3 regions of the Janthinobacterium sp. TPC_1 genome follow, and region 1 is predicted to be linked to each of the others. Evidence: predicted binding sites of a transcription regulator. Region 1 holds the regulator's gene; each other region holds the start of a gene.
What was found. The regulator FNR, encoded in region 1, switches genes on or off when oxygen is low (the NO sensors DNR and NnrR bind a similar motif). The targets are predictions, from matches to a motif close to TTGATNNNNATCAA.
Positions count from the first base shown of each region.

Region 2: the regulator FNR is predicted to act here: its motif matches at 4,688-4,701, upstream of nirK (copper-containing nitrite reductase).
Region 3: the regulator FNR is predicted to act here: its motif matches at 2,462-2,475, upstream of ACQVLG_RS11650 (IPT/TIG domain-containing protein).

Region 1 covers NZ_CP195157.1:1,543,878-1,553,653, forward strand. Annotated here, with positions in the region: gene ccoG (cytochrome c oxidase accessory protein CcoG) at 1-979, shown strand, start outside; gene ACQVLG_RS07505 (FixH family protein) at 1,082-1,606, shown strand; gene fnr (fumarate/nitrate reduction transcriptional regulator Fnr) at 1,731-2,489, opposite strand; gene ACQVLG_RS07515 (cache domain-containing protein) at 2,729-4,369, shown strand; partial or broken gene ACQVLG_RS07520 (ATP-binding protein) at 4,261-4,497, shown strand; gene ACQVLG_RS07525 (response regulator) at 4,691-5,803, shown strand; gene ACQVLG_RS07530 (TOBE domain-containing protein) at 5,805-6,629, opposite strand; gene ACQVLG_RS07535 (sulfate/molybdate ABC transporter ATP-binding protein) at 6,613-7,314, opposite strand; gene modB (molybdate ABC transporter permease subunit) at 7,332-8,003, opposite strand; gene modA (molybdate ABC transporter substrate-binding protein) at 8,020-8,778, opposite strand; gene ACQVLG_RS07550 (DNA cytosine methyltransferase) at 9,302-9,776, shown strand, end outside.
Region 2 covers NZ_CP195157.1:700,306-710,081, reverse strand. Annotated here, with positions in the region: gene ACQVLG_RS03495 (vWA domain-containing protein) at 1-404, opposite strand, end outside; gene ACQVLG_RS03490 (GNAT family N-acetyltransferase) at 484-1,125, opposite strand; gene ACQVLG_RS03485 (AAA family ATPase) at 1,135-2,028, opposite strand; gene ACQVLG_RS03480 (c-type cytochrome) at 2,237-2,566, shown strand; gene ACQVLG_RS03475 (c-type cytochrome) at 2,578-2,919, shown strand; gene norR (nitric oxide reductase transcriptional regulator NorR) at 3,060-4,619, opposite strand; gene nirK (copper-containing nitrite reductase) at 4,770-6,260, shown strand; gene ytfE (iron-sulfur cluster repair protein YtfE) at 6,292-6,969, shown strand; gene ACQVLG_RS03455 (nitric-oxide reductase large subunit) at 6,984-9,254, shown strand; gene ACQVLG_RS03450 (DUF1841 family protein) at 9,260-9,682, opposite strand.
Region 3 covers NZ_CP195157.1:2,368,212-2,377,987, reverse strand. Annotated here, with positions in the region: gene ACQVLG_RS11650 (IPT/TIG domain-containing protein) at 1,156-2,292, opposite strand; partial or broken gene metH (methionine synthase) at 2,970-6,745, shown strand; gene ACQVLG_RS11640 (SPW repeat protein) at 6,858-7,229, shown strand; partial or broken gene ACQVLG_RS11635 (EAL and HDOD domain-containing protein) at 7,432-8,714, opposite strand; partial or broken gene ACQVLG_RS11630 (class II glutamine amidotransferase) at 8,852-9,635, opposite strand; gene ACQVLG_RS11625 (BTH_I0359 family protein) at 9,722-9,776, opposite strand, start outside.

The sequences.
Region 1 (9,776 bases):
GTCCCTGCGCAAGGCGTTCAAGAAGACGGCCAAGCACCTGGTATGGGGCGCCATCGCCCTGTGGACGGGCTTTACCTTTGTCGGCTACTTCACGCCGATCAAGGAACTGGCGCACGCGGTGACCACGCTCAATTTCGGTCCCTGGGAGTGGTTCTGGGTCTTGTTCTACAGCCTGGCAACCTACGGCAACGCGGGCTGGCTGCGCGAGCAGGTGTGCAAATACATGTGCCCCTACGCGCGCTTCCAGAGCGCCATGTTCGACCAGGACACCCTGATCATCACCTACGATGCCAAGCGCGGCGAACCACGCGGCGCCATGAGCAAGAAGGCCGGCAACAACGACAAGCTCGGCGATTGCATCGACTGCACCCTGTGCGTGCAGGTGTGTCCGACCGGCATCGATATCCGCAACGGCCTGCAGTATGAATGCATCGGCTGCGCCGCCTGCGTCGATGCCTGCAACAGCGTGATGGACAAGGTCGACCGGCCGCGGGGACTGGTACGCTACAGTACCGACCATGCGATGGAAAACAACTTCAATTCGAAGCAGATACGCCAGCGCGCCATGCGCCCGCGCGTCTTGATCTACACTTCCATCCTGGCCCTGATCATCATCGCCGTGTGTACTTCGCTGGCCCTGCGCACGCCGCTGAAGATGGACGTGATCCGCGACCGCGGTTCGATGGGACGCGAAGTGGAAGACGGCATGATCGAAAACGTCTACCGCCTGCAGATCATGAACACCTCGGAGCAAAGCCAGCATTTCAAAATCAGCGCATCCGGCTTGCCGGGCCTGACCTTGCTGACGCGCGAAGAAGTGACCTTGCAGCCAACGGAAACGCTGGGCTGGCCGATCCGCCTGCGCGTGCCGCACGGCGTCGGCGAGAAAGGCTCGAACAAGATTGCGATCGAATTGCAATCGCTGGACGACCCGTCGCTGCATGTGCGTGAAAGCGCGGTATTCATCGTGCCACGTTAACAAGGAAAGGCGGACGGGGACCGGGTGCCCTCGCCGCCGCCACGAAGTTGCAGGAAGGCCGGTTCCCGCATGGGGACTGGCTGATTAAACAGGAGAAATAGCATGTCCGACAGTCTGAAACTGCAACCTCCCGTTGCCCCGTGGTACAAGCACCGCTGGCCATGGCTGCTGATGATCGGTCCCGGCCTGTCCGTGGTCGTCGGCAGTTTCATGGGCTATATTGCGTTTACGCAACCCGATGCGCTGGTGGTGGGCGATTATTACAAGCAGGGCAAGGCCATCAACCAGGATTTGAAGCGCGACACGGCCGCCAGCAACCTGGCGATGGATACCAGCCTGTCGTATGACGTCGCTGCAGCGCGCCTCAGCGGTTCCGTGCACAGCTTCGGCAAGGCGTACCAGGGTCCGCTGCAGCTGCACCTGGCGCATGCGACGTTGCCGGAAAAGGATATCAAGCTGCTGGTGCAGCCCGATGCGGCCGGCAATTTTTCCGTGACGCTGCCGATGCTCGAACGCAGCCGCTGGCAGGTGCTGGTGGAAAACGATAAGCGCGAGTGGCGCCTGTCCGGCATCTGGACCTGGCCGTTGCAGCGCAGCATCGCGCTGCATGCGGATGAAGAACTATAACGTACAGTGCCGGGAAAACCGTAGCGAGCGGCAGTGATTTGTGGCTGAGAAGCACAGCTGTGCTATAGCACAGCGAGCATCGCAGGCCGCAAAGCGCGACGCGCAGTAGGTTTTGACGGTGCTGTTATTTGCAGACGTCCGTACCGGCCGTAATGGCCTTCAGTTTCGCCGGCTGCAGGATCTCGATCTCGCGGTTGGAGACGCGCAGCCAGCCTTCCTTCTTGAATTTCGACAATAAGCGGCTGACGCTCTCGATGGTCAGGCCCAGGTAGTTGCCGATTTCCTCGCGCGACATGCGCAGCTGGAATTTGCTGCTCGAATAGCCGCGCGCCTCGTAGCGCGACGCCAGGTTGACGATGAAGGCGGCAAAACGCTGCGTCGCCTGCATATTGCCCAGCAACAGCATCACGCTTTGCTCGCGCGTGATTTCCTGGCTCATCATGCGGTGGAAATGGCGCAGCAGGGTCGGCATGTTGCCCAGCAATTGTTCCAGGCTGGAAAACGGGATTTCACACACTTCACTATCTTCCAGGGCCACCGCATTACAGTGGTGGCGGTCGGCGCTGATGGCGTCCATGCCCAGCAGTTCGCCGGCCATCTGGAAACCCGTCACCTGCTCTTCGCCGCCGGGATTGATCTGGTACGTCTTGAAGTGGCCCAGACGGATCGCGTACAGGTTCTGGAACGAGTCGCCGATGCGGAACAGCGAGGCGCCGCGCACGATCTTGCGGCGGCGGCCGATGATCTGGTCCAGTCTGTCCATGTCGCCCACATCGAGGCCCATCGGCAGGCACAATTGATGCATGCTGCAAGTCGAGCATCGCGCACGCAACGCCTCCACGTTCACGGTGGGCAAGGTTGGAGTGAGTAGCGCTTCAGTCATGTCGGTACCTTTTAGAAAATGCAACAACAAGTTTACTGCATACAGGGTTGCCGTGTGCCAATTTCACCGCAATTTCGCTGAATAAACGACGTTCCGACTTTAATTATATGGCAACATCGTCAAAAGGCCGTACGGGGCAGGCAATTTGCGCGGTGGCGCTTGCCAAGCTGGGGCATTGATAGGAAAATTCCTGACAGCATTATCTGCCGCCTGTGCCGCCCGGTACTGAAAAGGAAATCATGAAGCCTCTCGGCATCAAAGCAAAAGTCGCGCTGGCCACCAGCCTGACCTCGATCGCCATGATCGCGCTGGTCACGATGATCCAGGTGCAGCACATGCGCGACGATTTCACCCGAGTACTGCTGAGCCAGCAGTCGTCCCTGATCACCCGCACCGCCGCCGAACTCGACGACAAGCTGGCCATGCTGCTGCAGATCGTCACCCTGACGGCCAGGCAGCAGCCGCCGGAACTGATCGCCCAGCCCGCCCAGTTGCGCCAATACTATTCGCGCCGCTCGATGCTGGTGCTGTTCGACGACGTGCTGGTGCTCGACGCGCATGGCGCCGTCGTGGCCGACATGCCGGAAGTGGCGGGGCGCGCCGGCATCAATGTTGCCGAGCGCGAATACTTCCAGACCGTCCTGCGCACGCGCCAGCCCATGATCACGGAACCGATGCTGGGCAAATCGAGCGGCATGCCCATCGTGCAGATGGTGGCGCCCGTGCTGGCCGCCGATGGCCAGGTGGCCGGCGTGGTGATCGGCGTATTGCGCCTGTACAAGGACAACCTGCTGGGCCGTTTGCGTTCGGAAAAGATCGGCAAGAGCGGCTATTACTTCATCCTCACGCGCGGCGCCGTGCCGCGCTACGTGCTGCACCCGGACACCAGCCGCTTGCTGCAGCCGCGCCTGCCGAACGCCAACCTGACGACGACCCAGCTGCTGAAGGACGATGGCGAAGGCAGCATGGTCAGCACCAACAGCCGCGGCATTACGGCCGTCAACAGCTTCAAGCGCCTGAAATCGGTGAACTGGCTGCTGGCCGCCTCGCTGCCCATCGACGACGCCTTCGAACCGTTCGATGGCGTGCTGTACCGGCTGGTGCTGTGGAGCATCCTCGCCTCGCTGCTGGCCGCGGCAGCAGTGCTGGGCTGGGTTACCGTGCGCCTGCTGTCGCCCCTGGTGCGCCTGCGCGATACCCTGCAGGCGCTGCGCACCAGCGGCAGCCGCTTCACCCCCGTACCCGTGCAGCAGCGCGACGAGATCGGCCAGCTGACGGAAGCCTTCAACGGCCTGATGAGCGAACGCGACCGGCTGCAGCAGGAGCTCGAAGCGCGCGCGGCGGAGCTGGAACAGGAGCGCGACCGGGCCGAGGCGGCCAACCGCGCGAAGAGCGATTTCGTGGCCAACATGAGCCATGAAATCCGCACGCCCCTCAATGCCGTGCTGGGCATGGTGTATCTGCTGGGAAATACCAAGCTCGATACGGAACAGCGCAAGTATCTGACCATGGTGCGCGTGGCGGGCCAGTCGCTGCTGGGCATCCTCAACGACGTGCTCGATTATTCGAAGATCGAGGCGCGCCGCATGGAATTGTCGCCCGTCGAATTCGACCTCGACGAAGTCATGAACACGCTGGCCACGACGATGACGATGAATGCGGGCGAAAAGGAGCTGGAACTGGCATTGCCGTCGAGCCCGACGTGCCGCGGCGCCTCGTGGGCGACGCCCAGCGGCTGCAGCAGATCCTCGTCAACCTGGCCGGCAACGCCATCAAGTTCACGGAGCAAGGCGAAGTGGTGGTGGCCGTCAGTCTGGCCGAGAAGGACAACGGCCGCGCCTGGCTGCGCTTTGAAGTGCGCGACACGGGCATCGGCATGACGGAACTGCAGCAACAGCAGCTGTTCGCCGCGTTTTCGCAGGGCGACCAGAGCATCACGCGGCGCTTCGGCGGCACGGGCCTGGGCCTGGCCATCAGCAAGCAGCTGATCCACATGATGGGCGGCGACATCGCCGTCGCCAGCAGCGAAGGCAAGGGCAGCCGCTTCTGGTTCAGCGTGCCGTTCGACATGCTGGCGCAGCCGGCCGAAACGCGGCGCACGCCCACCCTGGGCCAGCTGCGCCTGCTGGTGGCCGACGACAACCGCACCACGCGCGAGCTGATCGTCAAGCTGATCGAGGCGGGGCTGGCTGGCCGACGAAGTGGATTCCGGCTTTGCCGCCATCGAGCTGTACCGCGAGCGCCTGGCGCAGCAGCAACCGTACGACGTGGTGCTGGCCGACTGGCACATGCCCGTGATGGACGGCCTGGCCACGGCCAAGGCCATCCGCCAGGCGGCGGCCGGCCAGCGCCAGCCCATCGTGGTGATGGTCAACGCCTTCGCCCGCAACCACCTGGAGGAAATCTCCAGCGCGGCCGAGGCCGACGTGGTGCTGATGAAGCCGATTACGGGCTCGAGCCTGTTCGATGCCCTGCACCAGGCGCTGATTGCCAAGCACGACGGCGGCGAGCAGCGCATCCTGCACCAGCCGCTGGGCACGGAACTGGCCGGCGTGCATTTCCTGCTGGTGGAAGACAATCATCTGAACCAGGCCGTGGCGCGCGGCATCCTCGAACACATGGGCGCCACCCTCGACGTGGTGGGCGACGGCTTGCAGGCGGTGGAACGGCTGCGCACGGAGGCGCTGCGCTACGACATCGTGCTGATGGACATGCAGATGCCCGTCATGGACGGCTTCAGCGCCACCCACATCATCCGCACGGAACTGCGCTTGAGCCTGCCCGTGATCGCCATGACGGCCGGCGTGCTGGCGTCCGAACGCGAACGCTGCATGACGGCCGGCATCAGCGACTTCATCGCCAAGCCCGTCGTGGTGGAAGAGATGATGGAAGTCATCCTGCGCCACCTGCCCAAGCGCCCGCCAGTGCAGGCGGCAGGGCCGGCGCCCGTCGCCGATGAGGAGGTCTTTTCCATGGCGCCGCTGATGCGCGTGATGGGGCGCGACGCGAAAGGGCGCGGCGTGCTGCGGCGCATGGTGGAAGATGCGTTGAACAAGGGCATGACGCCCGTGCGCGACGCCGAAACGGCCTTGCAGGCGGGCCGCCACAGCGACGTGGCGCGCATCCTGCACAGCGTGCGCGGCTCCGTCGGCACCCTGGGCACGAAGCGCCTGATCCGCGCCGCCTTCGCCACCGAGGAAGCCATCGACGCGGGCCGCCTGGACGAGGTGCCGGCACTGCTGGCGCAGACGGCGCAGGAACTGGAACAGGCGCTGGCGGCGGCGGCGGATTGGTTGTCGCGCCTAAAAGATTAATTTATGCGGGTACGCCCAAAATCACGCTGGACGCCTTGAAAATCGCCGTCACATTGCTGCCGATCTCGATGCCCAGGTCGGTGCTGCTCTGGTTCGTGATGATGGCGGCAATCGTGCCGCCACGCGGCAAGTCCAGCACCACTTCCGTGTTGACGGCGCCCGTCTGCACGCGCGTCACCACACCGGTCAATTGATTGCGCGCCGAAAAGCGCGCGCCTGCGCTATCGGCCACGAGGATGATGGACGAGGCCTTGATCAGCGCAAACGCTTCCGCGCCCGGCACCAGGCCCAGGCTGGCGCTGCTGCCCTGCGTGACGATGGCCACGATGTGCTGTCCGCCCGGCAATTCCAAGGTGACTTCGTCGTTGACGGCGCCCTGTTTCAGTTCGGCAACTTTACCGAGGAATTGATTGCGTGCCGTGGTTTTCATGGCCATTCTCCGTATGAGTAAAAGATCGTCGGCGATGCCTTCCGCCTGGCTGCCCAGCTGGCGCAGGTAGCGGGCATGCTCGCGCTCGATGATGCGGAAATTGTCGACCAGCTGGCGTCCCCGTGGCGTCAGCCGCGTGCCGCCGCCGCCCTTGCCGCCCGTCAAACGCTCGACCAGCGGCTCGCCGGCCAGGTTGTTCATGGCATCGATGGCATCCCAGGCCGCCTTGTAGCTCATCTTGACGAGTTTGGCCGCCTGCGTGATGGAGCCGCACTCGGCGATGGCGCCCAGCAATTCCACCCTGCCGGCGCCGCCCAGGTTTTCTCCGCCCACCGTCATCCATACCGAGCCTTGCAGGCCGATTTCTGTTGCCGCTGCTTTATCCAATGCGTTCACCTAATGCCTTATTTTCTTCCATGCTGTCAATTTGTCCGTCACGCAAGTAAAGCACATGTTCGCCCAGGATGCGCGCATCTTCGGGATCATGTGTGATCAGGATCATGGGCACGTCCAGGCGCTGCTGCCACTGGCTCAGTTCCAGCCGCATTTTGACACGCAGGGCCGGATCGAGGGCGGCAAACGGCTCGTCGAGCAGCAACGCGGCCGGCTCAGCCACGAGTGCCCTCGCCAGCGCCACCCTTTGGCGCTGGCCACCGGACAACTCGTCGGGGAACTGGTGCGCCAGTTCCTGCAAGTGGAATGCATCGAGCCAATGCTCGACCTTCTGCAATTTTTCGCGCGCGCGCGGGTTGAACCAGCCGCGGCTCAGGCCGAAGCCCACGTTCTGGCGCACCGTCAGGTGCGGGAACAGGGCGTAATCCTGGAACAGGTAGGCGACATTGCGCTGCTGCGGCGGCAAGTTGATGCCGGCGGCCGAATCGAACAGCGTGCGCCCGTTCAGGCGGATATGGCCCGCGTCCGGTGTAAACAGTCCGGCAATGGCTTTCAGGGTCATGCTCTTGCCGGCGCCGGAGGGGCCATACACGGCGATGCGCTGGCTGCTGGACGTGCATTGCACGTGCATGTCGAAGCGGCGTTTGCCGGAGCGCAAGGTGGCGCGGAGGTCGAGGTCGAGTTGCATGGGCGTCATCATCAGCGTCATTTGTGCGCGATGCGCCCGGGCGCCAGACGGCCAGCCGACAGCAGCACCACGATGCAGACCAGGGAGATAATCACGACCAGCGTATTGGCCACGTCGTCCTGCCCCGCCTGCACGGCCTCATACACGGCCACCGACAGGGTCTGCGTCTTGCCGGGAATGCTGCCGGCCACCATCAGGGTGGCGCCGAATTCACCGAGCGCGCGCACGAATCCCAGCAGCACGCCGGCGAGGATGCCGCGCCAGGCCAGCGGCAAGGTGACGCGGAAGAAAATCGCCATTTCCGGGAGGCCCAGCACGCGGGCCGCCTGCTCCAGCTGGCCGTCGACCGCTTCGAAGGCGGCGCGCGCGGGCTTGAAGACGAGCGGAAAGGCGACGACTGTGGAAGCGATCACGGCGCCCTGCCACGTAAAGATCAGGTTGATGCCGAAGTTGTCCTGCAGCCAGATGCCCAAGGTGCCGCGCCGGCCCAGCAGCACCAGCAGGTAATAGCCGAGCACGGTGGGCGGCATCACCATCGGCAGGGTCAAGAGGGCATCGAGCAGTTCGCGCCCGGGAAAACGCGTGCGCGCCAGCAGATAGCCCGTTCCGATGCCGAGCAGCAAATTGAGCGCCGTGGCCCACGCCGCTACCTTGAGCGACAGGGCCAGCGCGGTCCAGGCGATATCCATGTGCAGTCGTTTTACTTTATGGCTTTTTAAACCCGTACTTGGCGAGGATGGCTTGCGCCGGCGCCGTCTGCAGGTAGCTGACGAAGCGCTTCGCTTCGGCCGTATTGCCGCTGCCCTTGATGGTGGCGATCGGGTACAGCACGGGCGAGGCCAAAGGCACCTCCAGCACCACGTTGACCTTGTCTTTCATGATGGCCGCGTCGGTGGCGTAGACAAAGCCCGCATCGACTTCGCCGCGCGCCACGTAATCGAGCGACTGGCGCACGTTCTGCGTGCCGATGGCCTTGGGCTGCACGGCATCCCACAGCTTCGCCTTCTTCAGCGCGCCTTCGGAATAGCGGCCGACGGGCACGCTGGCCGGATTGGCGATGGCCACGCGGGTCACGCCCTTGTGCGTCAGGTCGGCCAGAGCCTTGATGCCCAGCTTGCTATCGTGCGGCACGATCAGCACCAGGCTGTTGCCGACGAAATCCATGCGGTCGGCCGGCAATACCAGCCCCTGCTTTTGCGCCGCATCCATGGTTTCCTGGTCGGCAGAGGCAAACACATCCACGGGCGCACCCTTGACGATCTGCTGCAGCAGCACGCCCGAGGCGGCAAAGTTCAGGGACACCTTGCTGCCCGGATACTGCGCCTCGTAGCCTTGCGCCGCATCCTTGAACGCGTTCGTCAGACTGGCCGCGGCCGACACCACCACTTCGCCGGCAAAGGCGGAAGTGGTGGCGGCGGCGAGAAGAGCGGCGCCAAGCAGGCGGGCGAGGGAGGTGAGGCGCATGATCGTATCCTTGTAAAGTGAACGGTGACAAGGATCGTAATATACACGCATATATAGCGTTCTGCCATGGCGCAGGTCAAGCCAGCACAAACCAGATATCCTGATATACTGTATATAAATACAGTTATATCATTGAGCCTTGGAATTGACGAAGCAACTAGCCGGGAGAAGAATGCAACACGTGAATCCGCGAGCAATCGTCCCCTTGGGCAACATGACGTTAAAGCAGATGCTGCATGATGACACGGCCTCGAAGAGGGTACTGGCCGGCAAGAATTTGCAAAAATATCATTTAGGCTCATCAACTTAATTTATGTTGGATCTAAATAGCAGACCGCGGCTCTTAATCAAAAAGTAAACTGTAGATAAATTATTACAATCTGCACATTACAAGTCAGCATACCGACGATTGGTAAAGACACTACAAGTTTCGATTCAGTGGCAGAAAACGATCGACTTTTGACGACCAACAAAGTAAAATACAGTTAGTTTTTTTGAATCAGTACGAAGTATGGAGAATTACATGAGCCGTCCAATAGGAATCGACTTGTTTGCAGGGGCAGGCGGTTTATCGTTAGGTTTTGAACAAGCTGGATTTGATATTGCTGCGGCTATCGAAATCGATCCGATTCACTGCGCGACGCACGAATATAATTTCCCAAAAACAAAAACGATTTGCGCGAGCGTAGTCGATCTATCAGGTAATGATATTCGCATTCAAAGTGGAATAGGTAATCGCGAAATTGATGTAGTGTTTGGTGGTGCACCATGCCAAGGCTTTTCAATGATTGGAAAACGCGCACTGGACGACAATCGTAATCAGTTGGTCTTTCACTATGTTCGTCTTGTGCATGAACTAAAACCAAAATATTGCGTTTTTGAAAATGTAAAAGGATTGACGCTTGGCAAACATTCACAATTCCTTACTGAGCTAATCGATGCATTAGGTGATGCAGGATATAATGTTCTGATGCCATATAAAGTCCTAAATGCATCTG
Region 2 (9,776 bases), 840 kb from region 1:
ACTTTCACGGCCGTGCGGTTGCCGCCCTTGCCGCCGATGCGGATGCCTTCCGGGTTCGTGCCGCCATTGCCGAACGGCGAGGTGCCGCCCGTGCCGATCCACTTGCTGCCGCCCTCGTGGCGCTCCTTCTGTTCCTTCAGCAGCTCGTTCAGACGGTCAATCAGCTTGTCGTAGCCGAATTTTTCCAGCTGTGCCTTTTGCTCTTCGGACAGCTCGCGCTGCATGCGTTTGAGCAGCCAGTCGAGGGGAATCGCCGCGTTCGTGTCGAAAGCCGCGTTGACGCCCTTGAAGTACTGGGCAAAGGCGCGGTCGAACTTGTCGAAATGGGCCTCATCCTTGACCAGGGTCAAACGCGCCAGATAGTAGAAATCGTCCATCGAGGCGTCGATGACGTTCTTTTGCAGCGCCTCCAGAAGCGTCAGAAATTCCTTGATCGAGACGGGAATCTTCGCATCCTTGAGCGTGAAGAAGAAATCGATCAGATCAGCATGGCGCGGGTTCTCCCGCGCGTGGCAGTGCGGCGATGGGGCGCTGCGCCAGCTTGTAGCGCAAATGGGCGGCGATTTCCGGCCACTCGCCGCGCGTGATGCTGTACATGACCGTGTCGCGCACGGTGCCGTCGCGGCGCAGCGCATGGTGGCGCAGCACGCCATCCTTTTTCGCGCCCAGGCGCTCAATGGCCGCCTGCGAGGCGTGGTTGAAATTGTCGGTGCGCAGGCCCACCAGCGCGCAGCCGAGCGTGTCGAAGGCGTGCGCCAGCAGCAGCAATTTGCAGGTGGTGTTGACGTGGCTGCGCTGGCAGCGCTTCGCGTACCAGGTGTAGCCGATTTCCAGGCGTCCGATGGCCGGCACCACGTCGTGGTAGCTGGTGGTGCCGAGCACCTCGCCGCTGGCCGCGTCGATGACGGCAAAGGCAAAGCGCGAAGGGCGCATCTCGATGCCCTTGAAAATGTACTGATCTACCTGGTCCGGCTCGGGCACGGAGGAGGTGACGCGCAGATTCCACAGTTCGCCATCCATGGCCGCCGCACGCAGGCCGGGCGCGTGGTGCGGCGCCAAGGCTTCGAGGCGGATGCCGTGCAGTTCCAGGGGGACGAAGACCTTGTCCGGGCTGATGTCGTTCACCGGCGCTCCTTAGCGGTTGGTGCGCGACATGAACATCAGGCGCTCGAACAGGTGCACGTCCTGCTCGTTTTTCAGCAGCGCGCCGTGCAGCGGCGGCACGACGGCTTTATTATCCTTGCTGCGTAGCGCCTCGGCAGGGATGTCTTCGGCCAGCAGGAGCTTGAGCCAGTCGAGAAATTCCGACGTCGACGGCTTTTTCTTCAGGCCCGGCACGTCGCGCACCTCATAGAAGGTTTGCAGCGCCTGCGCCAGCAATTCCTGTTTCAGGTGCGGGTAGTGGACGGCGACGATCTGCTCCATCGTGTCCTTGTCCGGGAATTTGATGTAATGGAAGAAGCAGCGGCGCAGGAAGGCATCCGGCAATTCCTTTTCGTTGTTCGAGGTGATGATGACGAGCGGACGATGGCGCGCCGTGACCATTTCACGCGTCTCATACACATAGAATTCCATGCGGTCCAGTTCGCGCAGCAGGTCGTTCGGGAATTCGATGTCGGCCTTGTCGATCTCGTCGATCAAGAGCACCACCGGCTCGGGTGCCGTGAATGCCTGCCACAGCACGCCCTTGACGATGTAGTTCTGGATGTCGCGCACGCGCTCGTCGCCCAGCTGCGAATCGCGCAGCCGCGACACGGCGTCGTATTCGTACAGGCCCTGCTGCGCCTTGGTGGTCGATTTGATATGCCATTGCATCAGCGGCATGTTCAGCGCGGCGGCCACTTCTTCGGCCAGCATGGTCTTGCCCGTGCCCGGCTCACCCTTGATCAGCAGAGGGCGTTGCAGGGTCAGCGCCGCATTCACGGCCAGTTTCAGGTCGGCGGTGGCGACATAGCTGTCGGAACCTTCGAAGCGTTGGCCTTGCTGGGGGGCTGTGCTTGCATGAGCGGTCTGCCAAAGTAGGGAAATGGTGAGTATAAACAGAACTGTGGCGCAGCGTCACGCGGACGGCCTGTGCCTGCCTGCCTACAATGCGGGTTTTATAGGTGGACTTGCAAGAATATCTTGGCTAGAATCGGCAAGCAGCAGATTAATTGTCAACCTTAATTGTCAACACATAAAATCAATAAAAACCAGCTCTGGCGTTTCTCCGATTACCTTTGTTCACATTGCCACTATGAAAAAAATATTTGCACTTCTCGTGCTTGCCGGCATAGCAAATGCCGTCACAGCGGCTGACATTGTAGGAAACGCCAAGGCAGCCCCTGCCAAGGTGGAAATGTGTATCGGCTGCCACGGCATCCCCGGTTACAAGGCGACCTTCCCCGAAGTGTTCCAGGTGCCGATGATCGGCGGCCAGCCGGCAAAATATATCGAGAATGCGCTGCAAGCCTACAAGAAGGGCGACCGCAAGCACCCCAGCATGAAGGGCATCGCCAGCAGCCTGTCCGACCAGGATATCGCCGATGTCGCCGCGTATTATGCGCAACAAGCCAAGCCGAACTGAGGACCAGCCAGATGACAAAATTACTCGCCGCCCTCGTTTGCGCCACCGTCTCGTTTTCCGCCAGCGCCGCCGGCAATATCAACACGGGCAAGGCCCTGGCCGAAAAATACAGCTGCGCCACCTGCCACGGCAAGGATTACGGTTCGCCCATCGACCCGTCCTACCCGAAACTGGCAGGCCAGCACAAGGATTACCTGGAACACGCCTTGACGGCGTATAAACGGGGCGACAAGGCCAATGGCCGCAACAACGCCATCATGACGGGCCAGGTGAAACCGCTGAGCAACCAGGACATCAAGGATCTGGCCGCTTACCTGCACAGCCTGCCGACCACACTGGTGACCCACCGCTGAGTTTTAGCGCCGGATTGATTGGTTGTTCTGACACCTGACAAAACCGTAGCGAGCGGAAGTGAGAGGCGGCCGAGACGCGGAACTGTGCTGAAGCACAGTGAGCATCGTAGGTTGCCTATACCGACGCGCAGTAGGTTTGGTTAGGTGTTCTTCAGTCCGACCCGGCGCGCCAGCTTGTGCAAATTGCTGGCGTCGAGCCCCAGTTGCCGCGCCGCGGCGGCCCAGTTATCCTGATGCAACGCCAGCGCTTGCCGGATGGCCTGGCGCTGGCTCGCTTCCACGATCTGATGCATGGATAGCAGCGGCGCCGCCGACGTGCCGCACGCGGCCGGCGCCGGCAGCAGCGCGTCCGTGCCGGCCGGCGCTTCCAGCGCATCGAGGTCGAGCATATCCGTTTCCAGGGTCACGATGTCCTTGCGGTCCGCGCCGCGGATCACCGCTTTCAGCGCGGCCCGGCTGATCACATGTTCCAGTTCGCGCACATTGCCCGGCCAGCGGTAGTGGCACAGGGCGTTTTCCGCCGCGGCGGACAGGCGCAGGCTGCGCAAGCCCAGGCGCGCGCGGTTCAGTTCCAGGAAACCACCGGCCAGCAGCAGCACGTCATTGCCCCGCTCGCGCAGCGGCGGAATCGGCACGGGATACACGGATAAACGGTGGTACAGATCGGCGCGGAACGAGCCGTCGCGCACATGTTCGCGCAGGCTGCGGTTGGTGGCGGCGATCACGCGCACGTTGACCCGGCGCGGCCGGTCCGCGCCCAGGCGCTGGATTTCGCCATTTTGCAAGGTGCGCAGCAGCTTGGCCTGTATCGACAGCGGCAATTCCCCCACTTCATCGAGAAACAGGGTGCCCCCTTCGGCCGCCTCGAAGCGCCCGGGCCGGTCGCTGACGGCGCCGGAAAACGCGCCCCGTACATGGCCGAACAATTCGCTCTCGGCCAGCGATTCCGGCAAGGCCGCGCAATTGACGTGGATCAATGGCTTGCCAGCGCGACGCGATAGCCGATGCAGGCGGTGCGCGCACAATTCCTTGCCCACGCCCGTCTCTCCCAGCAGCAGCACTGGCAGCTCGGAATCGGCGACCACCTGCAATTCGTGCAGCAAGTGTGTGATGGCGCTGCTCTGGCCGACGAAATCGTGTTCCTCGCGCGGCGCCTGCGCATCGGCCAGCATGGCGCCGCCCGACAGGCGCAGGGCGCGGATTTCCGTCTCCAGGCGGGTCACGCGCACGGCCGCCTCGATGGCGCAGGCCAGTTCGCCCAGGTCGCGCTGCGCTTGCGTATCGAAGGTGCCCACCTGTAGCGCGTCGAGCGTGATCACGCCCCAGCGTTCGCCTTCCAGGTCCAGCGCCATGCCCATGCAGTCGTGCACGGGCAGCGGTTCGCCGGCCCGCTCGGCGATCAGGCCGTCGTAGGGATCGGGCAGGGAGCTGTCGTGATGGAAGCACAGCACGCCGCGCCGCTGCAGGATGGCGGCCAGGCGCGGATGGCCGGCGACGGCGAAGCGGCGTCCCAGCGCGTCGCTGGCCAGGCCGGCCATCGCCACGGGGCGCAGGTGCTCGCCATCGAGCTTGAGCAAGGCCACGGCCTCGCAGCCGAAGTGCGCGCGCAGGCTGCCGACCAGGCGCTGCAGGCGCACGGCCACGGGCAGGTCGGCGACCAGGTCGGTGAGCAGCAGCAGGTGGGTGGCGGTGGTGGTCATAAGTACCATGCAGGGTACAACGGACCACGCTTGAAAAGGGTCATACCGACCCTGCATTTTTCAAATCATTGATTTAAAACAAGTTTTTCCTGGCACACGGTTTGCCTAGGTAAGGGTGCCAAACCGGCATACAAGACCAAGGAAAGCCTGATGAAAACGACTCCCTCCCTCCGCGCCATTGCCGCCGCCGTCTGTGTCCTGGCCATGCCCCTGTCCGTGCAAGCCCAGGCGAGCCTGCCGGCCAGCGCCGCCGCCACTGCGGCCAAAGCCGCGCCTGCGACGCTCAAGCGCTATGAGCTGCAAACCAATATCGTCGACGGCAAGATGGTCTTCATCGACGCCAAGGGCCAGGTCAACCCCGTGCTGCTGGCGGCCAAGGTGGGCGACACGGTCGAACTGGTGCTGAAAAGCGGCGAAGGCGCCGAGCACGACCTGCTGATCCCGGAACTGAACGTGGCATCAAACAAGTTCAGCGCCAACAGCGGCAGCACCACCGTGCGCTTCAAGGTCACGCGCACCGGCACGTTCACCTATTACTGCTCGATTCCCGGCCACCGCCAGATCGGCATGGAAGGCAAGCTGGAAGTCGCCGGCACCTCGCTGGCCGAAGCCGGGGCACCGAAGACGGCTGGCGCCGGCAGCGCAGCGGGCGAATCGAGCCAGGCCGCCGCGCTGGCCCTGTACACGCCCGCGCCGTCGCCGATGCGCGGCCCCGATCCATCGGCCGTCAGCGTGGCCGCCAATCCGGCGCAGGTGCCTTCCGCCATCGGCGTGCGCGCGCCGCAAACCCTGAAATACCGCATGGAGACGGTGGAATTGCCGGGCAAGCTCGATGACGGCACCAGCTTTACCTACTGGACCTTCAACAACCGGCAAGTGCCCGGCCCGATGCTGCGCGCCAAGGTGGGCGACACGGTGGAACTGACCCTGTTCAACGCCAAGGACAGCAAGATGATCCACTCGATCGACCTGCACGCGGTGACGGGCGGCCATGGCGGCGGACAGCACACGCAGGTGGCGCCGGGGCAGGAAAAGACGATCACCTTCAAGGCGCTCAATCCGGGCCTGTTCGTTTACCACTGCGCCACGCCGCTGGTGCCGCAGCATATCGCGGCCGGCATGTACGGCATGATCCTGGTCGAACCGGAAGGCGGCCTGTCGAAAGTGGACCGCGAGTATTACGTGATGCAGGGCGAGATGTACACGGGCCGTCCGCACGGCGCCCCCGTGCATCAGGAACCGAACCTGGAAAAAATGGCCAATGAACTGCCCGACTACTACGTCTTCAATGGCGAAGTGGGCGCCCTGAGCAAGACGCACAAATTGCAGGCGAAAGTCGGCGAGACCGTACGCATCTATTTCGGCGTGGGCGGCCCGAACAAGATTTCGTCATTCCACATCATCGGCGAGATCTTCGACAAGGTGTACAGCGAAGGCTCGATCAGCAGCCCGAAAAACGACGTGCAAACCACGCTGGTGGCGCCGGGCGGCGCGACCATCGTCGAACTCAAGGTACAGCACCCTGGCAGCTATCTGCTGGTCGACCATGCGCTGTCGCGCGCCGGCAAGGGCGCCGTGGGCGTGCTGGAAGTGACTGGCGAAGCCGTGCCCGGCGTCTACCACGCGGGCGCCGTCCAATAAAACAACCCCCATTCATCATCAAGGAACTGCTATGGAAATGATCGAACAATCCCTGGGCCAGCTGGCCCGCCGCATCCCTGGCGCCACGCGCCTGTTCGATGCGCACCGCCTGGATTTCTGCTGCGGCGGCAACAAGACCCTGCGCGCCGCCGCCGAAGCGGCCGGCGTGGACACGGCGCCCATCGTCAAGGAACTGGAAGTGCTGGCCGGACGGATTGACGCCAGCGGCGCGCGTGACTGGCAGGACGCCCCGGCCACCGAGCTGGTGGAACACATCCTGGCGCGCTACCACGCCGTGCACCGCGAGCAGCTGCCCGAGCTGATACGCCTGGCGCGCAAGGTCGAGCAGGTGCATGGCGACCGCGCCGACTGTCCGCACGGGCTGGCGGAACACCTGTCGGCCATGGCGCAGGAACTGGAAAGCCATATGCGCAAGGAGGAAGACGTGCTGTTCCCCATGATCGTGCGCGGCCAGGGTCCACGCGCCGGCGCGCCCATCAACGTGATGCGCATGGAGCACGACGACCATGGTGTGGCCTTGCGCGCGATGGAGGCGATGACGAACGATATCACCGCACCTGGCGGCGCCTGCACCACCTGGCGCGCGCTGTACACGGGCTTGCGCACCTTCCGCGAAGACCTGATGGCGCACATCCATACTGAAAACAATATCCTGTTCGAGCGCTTTGCGCCGGCCGTGGTGCACTGACAAAGGAAAGACCCATGGGTCCCTACAAAAAACTCTGGTTCACCCTGATCGGTGTGCTGATCGTGACGTTTTCGCTGCTCGGCTACTACGGCACGGAAGTGTATCGCCAGGCGCCGCCGATTCCCGCGCAAGTGCTGGCGCAGGATGGCCGGCAGCTGTTCGACCGCGAGGGCATCCTCGACGGCCAGACGGCCTGGCAATCCGTCGGCGGCATGCAGCTGGGCTCCATCTGGGGCCACGGCGCCTATCAGGCGCCCGACTGGACGGCCGACTGGCTGCACCGCGAACTGACGGCCTGGCTGGAACTGGTCGCGCAAGAGCAGCATGGCAAGGCCTACGCGGCGCTCGACGGCCCCGCGCAGGCGGCGCTGCGCGAAGCGCTCAAGCTGGAATACCGCGGCAACCGGGTCGATGAGGCGCAAGTGCTGCGCCTGTCGGCGCGCCGCGTGCAAGCGATCGCCAACACGGCGCACTATTACGACCAGCTGTTCTCCGACGCGCCTGCACTGCACGCCAGCCGCGAGCATTTCGCCATGAAGGAAAACACCTTGCCCAGCGCCGAGCGGCGTGCGCAGATGACGCAGTTCTTCTTCTGGACGGCGTGGGCCGCCGCCACCGAGCGCCCTGGCCAGAAAGTGACCTATACGAACAACTGGCCGCACGAACCGCTGATCGGCAACCAGCCCAGCGGCGAAAACCTGGTCTGGTCGGTCGCCAGCGTGGTGGTGCTGCTGGCCGGCGTGGGCTTCCTCGTCTGGGGCTGGGCCTTCTTGCGCGACCATGACGAAGCGCTGCCGGCCGCCGGTCCGCGCGACCCGCTCACCACTTTCGCGCTGACGCCTTCGCAGCGGGGACTGGGCAAATACCTGTTCCTGGTGGTGGCGCTGTTCATCTTCCAGGTCTTCATCGGCGGCTTCACGGCGCACTACACGGTGGAAGGGCAGCAGTTCTACGGCATCGACGTGTCGCGCTGGTTCCCGTATGCGCTCACGCGCACCTGGCATATCCAGGCCGCGCTGTTCTGGATCGCCACGGGCTTCCTGGCCGCCGGCCTGTTCCTCGCCCCCTTGATCAATGGCGGCAAGGACCCGAAGTGGCAGCGCCTCGGCGTCGACGTGCTGTTCTGGGCGCTGGTCGCGGTCGTCGTCGGCTCATTTATCGGCAATTACCTTGCGATTGCACAAGTCATGCCGCCCGAATGGAATTTCTGGCTCGGTCATCAGGGTTATGAATATGTGGACCTGGGACGTTTGTGGCAAATCGGCAAATTCATTGGCATCCTGCTGTGGCTCGTGCTGATGCTGCGCGGCGTTGTGCCCGCCCTGCGCCAGCCGGGGGGCGACAAGAACCTGCTGGCGCTGCTGACCGCGTCCGTGGGGGCCATCGGGCTGTTCTATGGCGCCGGCCTGTTCTACGGCGAACGCACGCATTTATCGGTGATGGAGTACTGGCGCTGGTGGGTGGTGCACCTGTGGGTGGAGGGCTTCTTTGAAGTCTTCGCCACCACGGCGCTGGCCTTCATCTTCTCGACCCTGGGTCTGGTATCGGTGCGCATGGCCACGACGGCCAGCCTGGCGTCGGCCTCGCTGTTCATGCTGGGCGGGATTCCCGGCACGTTTCACCACCTGTACTTTGCCGGCACCACCACGCCCGTGATGGCCATTGGCGCGAGCTTCAGCGCGCTGGAAGTGGTGCCGCTGATCGTGCTGGGGCATGAAGCGTGGGAAAACTGGCGCCTGAAGGAACGCGCGCCGTGGATGGAAAACCTGCGCTGGCCCCTGATGTGCTTTGTCGCCGTCGCCTTCTGGAACATGCTGGGCGCGGGCGTGCTGGGCTTCATGATCAATCCGCCCGTGGCCTTGTACTACATCCAGGGCCTGAACACGACTCCCGTGCATGCGCATGCGGCGCTGTTCGGCGTGTACGGCTTCCTGGCGCTGGGCTTTACCTTGCTGGTGCTGCGCTATCTGCGGCCCGACTACGGCTTCAGCCCTGCCTTGATGAAGACGGCGTTCTGGGGCTTGAACGGGGGGCTGGCGCTGATGATCTTTACCAGCCTGTTGCCGATTGGCATCATCCAGTTCCACGCCAGCGTGACGGAAGGCCTGTGGTATGCGCGCAGCGAAGGCTTCATGCAGCAGCCTTTGTTGCAGAACCTGCGCTGGATACGCACCTTCGGCGACGTGGTCTTCATCGTCGGCGCCGTCGCCATGGCATTGCAGGTGGTGCTGGGATTGATGGGCAAGGCGCCGAAGGCAGCAGTACTGCAGCCTTCAGCGGTGTAGCCCGGTTAACGCCTGCGGACGCAGTCGATATACGCGTCCGTATCGGGCGGCAAGCCCGAGCGCTGTGAAGCCCAGATCATCTGGCCCAGGCATTCCATCACTTCGTGCTGGGCCGCATGGGCCGAATCGAGGCGCTGGGTCAGTTGCTGGACGGCCGGGCGGATGCCGCGCGGCTGGTCCACCTGTACCTGCTCCGTGATCGACAGATGCATGGACAGGTGCAGGAAGGGATTGGCCTGGCCCCCTTCGACGGAGTAATCGCGCGCCAGCGCCGCTTCGACATCGGAGAGCTCGTTTTCATACTCGGGGTGTTCGAGGATCCAGTCGAGCGCGATGGCTTCCATCGGCGTGAGGATTTCATGGGCGCGGTGCTTGCGCAAGGTGTCGCAAAAGAAGCGGCGCACGTCGTCGGAAGAGGGGTTGAACATGGCTGAAGGACTATGGCTAAAGGGCAGCCGGCATTGTACCGCGTACATCAAGCAAGGGCATCGAGGATGCCCTTTTTGCCGTCTGGCGGCCGCG
Region 3 (9,776 bases), 820 kb from region 1:
TCCGCATCGGCATTCCAGGCCAGCGCCAGCTTGCCGCCGCTTTGTATCGCATCGAACGTGGCATCGTTGGCGGCGGCCCTGCTGCGGCGCGCCGGGCGCTCCAGCTTGGCTAAAGCCTTACCTTTTGACAATACTTGCACGTCGCTGATGTCGCCCGGATTGGCAAAGCTGACGCGGAAATGGCTCATGGCGTTGCCGCCATGGTCAGCCACGGAGACGCCATCAAAAGGCAAGTCGATAGTCTGTCCCGACGCTGTCAGCACGCGCAGGGTATATGCCTGGCCGCTGCCGCTGGCCGCCGCACCGATGCGCGCGGACGAGGCAACGGCCGGGCGCAAGGCCACGCCGGCCGGCGTGATGCGGCCGGAAATGGTCAGGTAGCCATTCTCGGCCACGGACATGCTGGCGGCCAGCACATTGCTGCCCGTGATCTGCGTGCTGCGTTTGTCCAGGAATTGCTGCACCCGCGCATAGCTGTAGTCGGAGAACCAGGCGCCGCTGCAATAGCTCATCACATCCTTCATCGGCGTGCCGCCATACACTGCCTTGCTCAGCTGGCCAATGCTGCCCGCATAGTCGCTGTTATACAGAGGCTGCGGGCCCAGATTGCCATCCGCATACGGGTAGTCGACGGCGGCGCCGGCCGGGCCGCCGCAGGCAACGTGCTGCAGCGAGTGGTTGTGGCCCAGCTCATGCACGAGCGTGGTCAGCCATTCAGGCCATTGGTTACCGAAGGGATCGACCGATGCGATGCTGTTGAACCGCGCATCCAGGCCGATGGCCGACGTGAAGTCGTTGCCGCTGCTGCGCTGGTTGATATAGGCCAGGCCGGCGGCGCGGGTGGCGGACATTCTCGGCACGAAACCATAATAATAGGCGCCGCTGTCTTCCAGCGCGCGCTTGCTTTCCAGTTTGCCCAGGGCATCGCTCCACCAGCTGTCGGCCGTGCTGCTGCCCGGAATGCTCAGGGCCGCACGCGTCGTGATGCTGATGTTTTCCGTCGCATACGGATACACGCGCAGCAACGCAGCACGGATCACCTCGGCGTCAGGCAGTTGCGCCACGCCATCATCGGTGCTCAGGGGCACGAGTACCAAACGGATTCTGGCCAGGCTGGCCACCACGGGCGCCGCTTCCTGACTCACTTGCACGCCGTCATTGCCGACGGCCGTCACGCGCACGCGCACGCCGGGCAAGATCCAGCCAGCAGGCAGGACGGCACTGAAATTGCCGTTGAAACTGTAATCGCTTTTCGCCGTCGGCAAGAGCGCCGGCCCCGTCATCGTGATGCTGCCCAGGTTGCTGCCATTGGCGGCGGTCGCATTCAAGGTCACTGCCGGGCTGGCCAGGCCTGCTTGCGCGGCCAGCACGGACACGCGCACGGCGGCCGGCTTGCTGCGCGTCAAAGCGCAAGGCCATATTGCTGGCGTTCAGATTCATGACCTGCGCAAATTCAATGTTGCCCAGGGTAAAGGTCGACACCGTGCCCGCATTCACGGCGATGCGCGCAGCGGCCGACAGCATCACGTTACCCGTTGCCGAGGCTGGCGCAGACAGCAGCAGCTGGCTGGCACTGGCGCTGACGATGACGGCCGGCGTATTGCCTACCGTCGCCGAGCTGACCTGGTCGAGATTGCTGCCCTGCACCGTCACCGACAAGGTCGCGCCATTGACGGCCGACGTGATCGACGTCACCGCCACGCTGGCCAGGACCGTGTACGGGTCGCTGCTGGCCACATCGTTGTACGGCCCGCGCACCGTCAGCGCGCCTGTCGCTGCGCCCGCAGGCACCACCACGGTCACGCTGCTGGCCGTCTGGCTTTGCGGCGCCGCCGCCGCGCCATTGCCGAACTGTACCGCCGTCACGGCGCCCATGCCGCCGCCCGCGATCGTCACGCTGGAACCGACGCCGCCTGTCAATGGCGCGACACTGCCCACGCTCAAGGGCAGGTACACATTGACGTTATAGCTGGTGGCCGCCGTGCCGCTGGCGCTGACCAGACTCAAGGCGCCCGTCACGGGCGCGCCCGGCATGGCCAGGGTCACGCTGGTGTCGCTGGCGGCGCTGGTGGCAAGCGTCACGCCGCCCAGCTGGAAGGCCGTCACGCGGCTCAGATTCGTGCCCGTGACCACCAGACTGCCGCCGACGGCAACATTCGCCGCCGAAACGCTCGTCACGGCAGGAATCAGGGCGGGAGTGCCCGAGGTGGTCGCCACCACCGTGTCGCCACCACCACCGCCACCGCCGCCGCAGGCGGACAGGCCCAGCATGACAAACAATGCAACTAGCAAATGGTTTCTCATGGCTGGCAACCATGTTGGTGCAGCGCGGTGCCGGGGAGGACACGGAATAAATGTGACATATTGGTGACTTTTGGTGAGAATTTAATTTCGAAGAACCAATATTATGGGTTAATTCGATTCCTAAAGACAACTATTAATGCTTTTGATTCAATTGGTTTTGATAATAATTAAAATATCTGCTTGGCAAACTTTATTCTGGGCATTATTCCCTTCACTCTGTATTGGCTGAAATCAAAATTACTTTCCTTTGCAGCTATTGCCATTCGATTCATTAAAAAGATGCTGACATGGCGTAAATAATGTGGAAATTTTTCCACAGCCTAGACGCCATATCTTCCCGGCAACTTTGCTGGAAGAATTAACGTTTTGAGTAAGATTTTCAGGAATGTCATTTTCAGAAGCAGGCGTGGCGCAAGGCGATGTGTTGCAAGAAGGCCTGCCGTGGGGCGAACGGCCGCTTTTGCTTAAAACCAAAGCAGCCTGATGCCGTATAATTTTAGACCCGGTGAAATCAGGCGATTGCCACCTTCTGCCTGCCCTACCCGGCCGGCAACTCTCCGTCAGCTGATCCTGCTGGCCCGCAACCGCCTTGTAAAGTCTTGTCGCCGCGCCGCCGCCCGTTTGCCTATTGAAAGCATGAAATGAACGATACCGTGATCCCCGCCATGTCCCCGACCGAAGCCACCTTGCGCGCCATCCTGGCGCAGCGGATCATGATCCTCGACGGCGCCATGGGCACGATCATCCAGCAATACAAGCTCGACGAAGAAGCCTACCGTGGCGGCCCCGCCGGCCGCTTCATCGATTTCGCCGCGCCGGCCGACAGCGGGGCGCGCGAACTGTTTGTCAAAGGCAACAATGAGCTGCTGACCCTGACGCAGCCGCACATCATCCAGGAAATCCACGAGCGCTACCTGGCGGCTGGCGCCGACCTGATCGAAACGAATACCTTCGGCGCCACGACGATCGCGCAAGACGATTACCACATGGCCCACCTGGCCTATGAAATGAACGTGCAAGCGGCAAAACTGGCACGCGCCGCCTGCGACAAGTATTCCACCCCGGACAAGCCGCGCTTCGTCGCCGGCGCCCTGGGACCGGGACCGACGCCGAAGACGGCATCGATCTCGCCCGACGTGAACGACCCGGCCGCGCGCAACGTCACCTTCGACCAGCTGGTGGCCGCCTACCTGCAGCAGACGCAGGGCCTGGTGGAAGGCGGCGCCGATGTGCTGCTGGTGGAAACCATTTTCGATACCCTCAACTGCAAGGCGGCCCTGTTCGCCATCGACCTGTACTACGAGCAAAACCCTGGCGTCGTGCGCCTGCCTTTGATGATTTCCGGCACCGTCACGGACGCCTCGGGGCGCATCTTGTCGGGCCAGACCGTGCCCGCCTTCTGGAATTCCGTGCGCCACGCGAAACCGCTGACCATCGGCCTGAACTGCGCGCTGGGCGCCGCCCTGATGCGTCCGTACGCGGAAGAGCTGGCCAAGATCGCCGACACGTTTGTTTGCATCTACCCGAACGCGGGCTTGCCCAACCCCATGAGCGACACGGGCTTCGACGAATTGCCGGCCGATACGTCCGCCCTGCTGCGCGAATTTGCCGACGCGGGCTTCTTGAACATGGCGGGCGGCTGCTGCGGCACCACGCCCGAGCACATCGCCGCCATCGGCGAGTTGCTGTCGAAAAATACGCCGCGCACCGTGCCGGCCCTGTCGCACGACTTGCGCCTGGCGGGCCTGGAACCGTTCGTCGTCAATGACGAGTCGCTGTTCGTCAACGTGGGCGAGCGCACCAACGTCACGGGCTCGAAGGCGTTCGCGCGCATGATTCTCAACGAGCAATACGACGAAGCCTTGTCCGTTGCCCGCCAGCAAGTAGAAAACGGCGCGCAAGTGATCGACATCAACATGGATGAAGCGATGCTCGACTCGCTGGCCGCCATGACGCGCTTTTTGAACCTGATCGCCTCGGAACCCGATATTTCGCGCGTGCCCATCATGGTCGACTCGTCGAAATGGTCGGTCATCGAAGCGGGCTTGAAATGCGTGCAGGGCAAGGCTATCGTCAACTCGATTTCCATGAAGGAAGGCGAAGAAGAATCCTGCGCCAGGCGAAACTGTGCCGCCGCTATGGCGCGGCCGTGATCGTCATGGCTTTCGATGAAAAAGGGCAAGCCGACACCTTCGAGCGCAAGATCGAGATTTGCGCCCGCGCCTACCATTTATTGATCGATGCCCTGGACTTCCCGCCGGAAGACATCATTTTCGATCCGAACATTTTTGCCGTAGCCACCGGCATCGAAGAGCACAACAACTACGCCGTCGACTTCATCAACGCCACGCGCTGGATCAAGGAAAACTTGCCGTACGCGAAGATTTCGGGCGGCGTGTCGAACGTGTCGTTCAGTTTCCGCGGCAACGATCCCGCCCGCGAAGCCATCCATACCGTCTTCCTGTACCACGCCATCAAGGCCGGCATGACCATGGGCATCGTCAACGCCGGCATGGTGGGCGTGTACGACAACCTGGACCCGGAACTGCGCGAGCGCGTGGAAGACGTGGTGCTGAACCGCCGCGAAGACTCGACCGAGCGCATGATCGAATTTGCCGGCACGCTGAAGGCGGGCGGCAAGGCCGAGGCGCAAACCCTGGCGTGGCGCGAAGGCACGGTGCAGGAGCGCCTGTCGCACGCGCTGGTGCACGGCATCACGCAATTCATCGTGGAAGACACGGAAGAAGCACGCCAGGAACTGCTGCACAATGGCGGGCGCCCCATCCACGTGATCGAGGGCCCGCTGATGGCCGGCATGGACGTGGTCGGCGACCTGTTTGGCCAAGGCAAGATGTTCCTGCCGCAAGTGGTGAAGTCGGCGCGCGTGATGAAGCAGGCCGTGGCCCATCTGATTCCATTCATCGAGGAAGAAAAGCTGCTGGAAGAAAAACGCACGGGCATCGTCGCCAAGCCGAAGGGCAAGATCATCATGGCGACCGTGAAAGGCGACGTGCATGACATCGGCAAGAATATCGTCACCGTCGTTCTGCAATGCAACAACTTCGAAGTGGTGAACATGGGCGTGATGGTGCCGTGCTCGGAAATCCTCGCGCGTGCCAAGGTGGAAAACGCCGACATCATCGGTCTGTCGGGCCTGATCACGCCGTCGCTGGAAGAAATGGCGTATGTCGCCAAGGAAATGCAGCGCGACGAACACTTCCGCATGCTCAAGATTCCCCTGCTGATCGGCGGCGCCACCACCAGCCGCGCCCACACGGCCGTGAAAATCGCGCACAACTATGAAGGTCCCGTCATCTACGTGCCGGACGCGTCTCGTTCCGTGTCCGTGGCGCAATCGCTGCTGACGCCGGAACAGCGCGACAAGTACGTGGAAGACATCGAACTCGACTATGCACGCATCCGCGAGCAGCACGCCAACAAGAAGGCCCTGCCCATATTGCCGCTGGCGCAGGCGCGCGCCAACAAGATGGTCGTGCCCTTCGATGGCGCCTGCAAGCCCGTGAAACCGAAGTTCATCGGCCGCCGCGTGTTTAAAAATGTCGACCTGGCCACCCTGGCCAACTATATCGACTGGGGCCCGTTCTTCCAGACCTGGGACCTGGCGGGCCCCTTCCCCGCCATCCTGACGGATGAAGTGGTGGGCGACGCGGCCACCAAGGTGTACGCGGAAGGCCAGGCCTTGCTGAAAAAACTCATCGACGGACGCTGGCTGACGGCCAATGGCGTCGTCTCCCTGCTGCCGGCGAACAGCGTCAATGACGACGATATCGAGGTGTACACGGACGATACGCGCAGTAGCGTGGCGTTCACGTATTACGGCATGCGCCAGCAGGGCGTAAAACCCGTGGTCGACGGCGTGCAGCGGCCGAACCAGTGCCTGGCCGATTTCATTGCCCCGAAGGAATCTGGCGTGAAGGATTACATCGGCATGTTTGCCGTGACGTCCGGCCTGGGCATCGAAAAGTATGAAAAGCGCTTCGAAGACGCGCACGACGATTACTCGTCCATCATGCTGAAATCGCTGGCGGACCGCCTGGCCGAGGCGTTTGCCGAATACCTGCACGAGCGCGTGCGCAAGGATTTGTGGGGCTACGTGCCCGATGAGCACTTGAGCAACGACGACATGATCGCCGAGAAATATGTCGGCATCCGTCCCGCGCCCGGCTACCCGGCCTGCCCCGAGCATACGGTCAAGAAAGAGATGTTCGAGGTCATGCAGGCCGAGGAAATCGGCATGCAGCTGACGGAATCGTATGCCATGTTCCCCGGCGCGGCCGTCTCCGGCTTCTATTTCGCCCATCCGGAGTCGAAATACTTCGTCGTCGGCAAGATCGGCATGGACCAGGTGGAAGACATGGCCAAGCGCCGCGGCGCCAAGGTCGAGGATGTGGAACGCTGGCTGGCGCCCAACCTGTCATGATAAGCACAAGGCGCGCGGAACTTATCGCGCGCCGCAGCGCACTAACGCAGTATGCCGGTCGGCATGCTGCATGCCCGCTCCGGCCCGTTCCCTAACTGGCTAAGGAGGTAATATGGCAACCAATTTCAAACTGAAACGCTGGCAAGATCAAGTGATCCTGCTGCTGGGCCTGTGGCTGGTCGTCTCGCCCTGGGCGTTTTCCTATCCCGAAGGCTCGCCGCAGATGATCAACGCCCTGGTCTCGGGCCTGGTAATCGCCGTGCTGGCTGCCTTCGACCTGTACAAGACCTATTTTTGGGCCGTCGTCGTCAACCTGCTGGTAGGTGTCTGGGTCGCCGCCTCGCCATGGGTCCTGCGGCTGGCCGATCAGCGCGTCGTCATGTGGAACGAGCTGATCGTCGGCATCGCCGTCGTCGTGCTGGCCCTGTGGGAACTGCGCACCGACCCCGAGCTGCACAAGCACTGGCCCGGCGCCGCCGCGTAGCGGCGCAAAAAAGCCCTGCCACGGCTAAGCCGTGCAGGGCTTTTTAAAATACGAACAGCACCGCAGATACGCGACGTCTCAGCACCTGACAAAACCGTAGCGAGCGGAAGGAAGAGGTGGCCGAGAAGCGGAGCCGTACTCTAGTACGGTGAGCATCGCAAGCCGCCTATGCCGACGCGCAGCAGGTTTGGTCAGGTGCCAACTACAGAGCGTAGCGGACTACGTTATCGCTCCATTCGTAGGCGGCCATTTCCAGCTCCACCAGGTCGTCCGGCGACATGGCCAGGTCGCGCAGGGTCGGCACGATCTCGCCTTCCATGTCTTCGATGCGCTCGATGCATTCGGCCAGGCGCAGCAGGTCGCCGTAGAAGCCCTCGCGCGACAGCAGCGCTTCGGCCACTTCGTCGATCACTTCGATCTGGCTGAGGATTTCCGACATCGGCACGCCGAACAGGGTATCCATCAGGGACATGATGCCGACCGTAAAGGCGATATCGGCCGCATGGGCGTGGTTCGGGCGCAGCTTATGCGCGAGCAATTCGAGCAAGCGGCCGCGCGTGGTAGCCAGCATCAGCAGCGGCGTCATGCTATGGCCGCGCTTGCTTGGCTCCGCGTACAGCATGATTTGCAGCCAGCGCTGCAATTGGCGGCGGCCCAGCACGGTCACGGCCTGGCTCAGCGCGAATCGATGCGCTGGCGCGCGCCCACGGCCGGCGTATTGACCAAACGCAAAAGGTTCAGGGCCAGCGAGACGTCGCGCTTGATGGCGCGCTCGATATCCATGTTGTCGGCGTCGGAGGTGACCAGGGTCATCAGCTCCATGACGGCCAGTTGCGATGGCGACAATTTCTTGCCCGTCATGATGGCGGGCTTGGCAAAGTAATACCCCTGGAAGTAATCGAAGCCCAGGTCCAGGCCCGACTTGAATTCTTCGCGCGTCTCGACCTTTTCCGCCACCAGTTTCTTGTTTTCCTGCTTGAAACGGGGCGCCAGCGCTGCCAGCACTTTCGGGTCGACCTTGCTCATGTCCATCTTGACATATTGCACCAACGGCAACAATTCCTGCACTTGCGCCGTATCCGACACCACGTTTTCCAGCGCGAAAGTGAAGCCGTGGCCCACCAGTTCGCTGATGCGCGCGCGCACTTCCGGCGTGACGGGCATCGATTCGACGATTTCCAGCACGACTTTTTCACGCGGCAGGAAGACGAAGATGTCGCTCATGATCACGTCGGCATCGACGTTGACGAAACCGAGCGCGTCGCCGATGACCTTTTCCATGCCCAGCTGGGAAGCGTGGGCGATCACGGAAGCCGTGGCGGACAGGTCGCTGGTAATGTTGGCGGGGCCGACCGGAGCGTTGCGGAATAGCAACTCATAGCCGAACAGGGCTTGATTGCGGTCAAGGATAGGTTGTCGCCCCAGATAGAACTCGCGCACGCGCAAGGGTTTCGGGGTGATGTCGTTGCTGGAAATATCGATCATTAACTCTTCATCAATCAGGTCGAGTGACACCGGCCGCGCCGCGCCCGCATCAAGGTTCACTATTGACAATACTTTAGCTGAATTTCGCCCGCGCTGTGGGTATTTTGGCAGCAATCCAGCGTATTGTCGTCAACAAATTAGGCCACTGGCGTCTCTTGCACCATCCCGTCGACAAATAATTTCAATTCGCCGGGCGCAAACGCCGTCCATTGTTCATTCGTCGTCGTCGCGGCTGGGTAACGATCACGGCCACGCGGTCCTGGGGCGTCGTCACCTGGGAAAAGTCCACGCTCAGGTCTTCATCGGAGAGTTTAGCAGTTGGAAACGGATGTTGTCGCACCAGATAGTGCAAGCTGGTCGAGCAATGGGCAAACAGCGCCGCGCCGCTCGACAGCATCATGTTGAACGTGCCGTGGGCCGCGATGCCGGGCAACAACTCCGCCAGGGCCGCATGCAACTGCGGCAAGGTCGGCGGGGCATCGCCAAAGCGCGCATGCAGCTCCTGCAGCAGATAGCAGAAAGCCAGTTCGCTGTCGGTGCAGCCGACGGGGCGGTAGCTGCCCGTCAGCACGGGGTTGAACTCCTTCAAATCGCCATTATGGGCAAAGACCCAGTAGCGGCCCCACAGTTCGCGCACGAAGGGGTGGCAGTTTTCCAGCGCCACCTGGCCCTGCGTGGCCTTGCGGATGTGCGCGCGATGACATTGCGCGACTTGATGGGATAACGCTTGATCAGTTCGGCCACGGGCGAGGCGATGGCCGCCTGGTGGTCGACGAAATGGCGCACGCCGGCGCCCTCGAAAAAGGCGATGCCCCAGCCGTCATGGTGGGTATCGGTATGGCCGCCGCGCATGGCGAAGCCGGTAAAACTAAAGACAATGTCCGTAGGGACATTGCAATTCATTCCGAGAAGTTGGCACATGGTCTGTTTGCAGCGAAGTAACCCGGCCACCATACCACGCCGCCATGCGGATTGGTATGGTGGCGATGGCCATCAGACAGCCATTATCAGTGCAACAGGACTGGCTGGCTCATGAGGGAATCATAGCTGCCCAAAAATTCA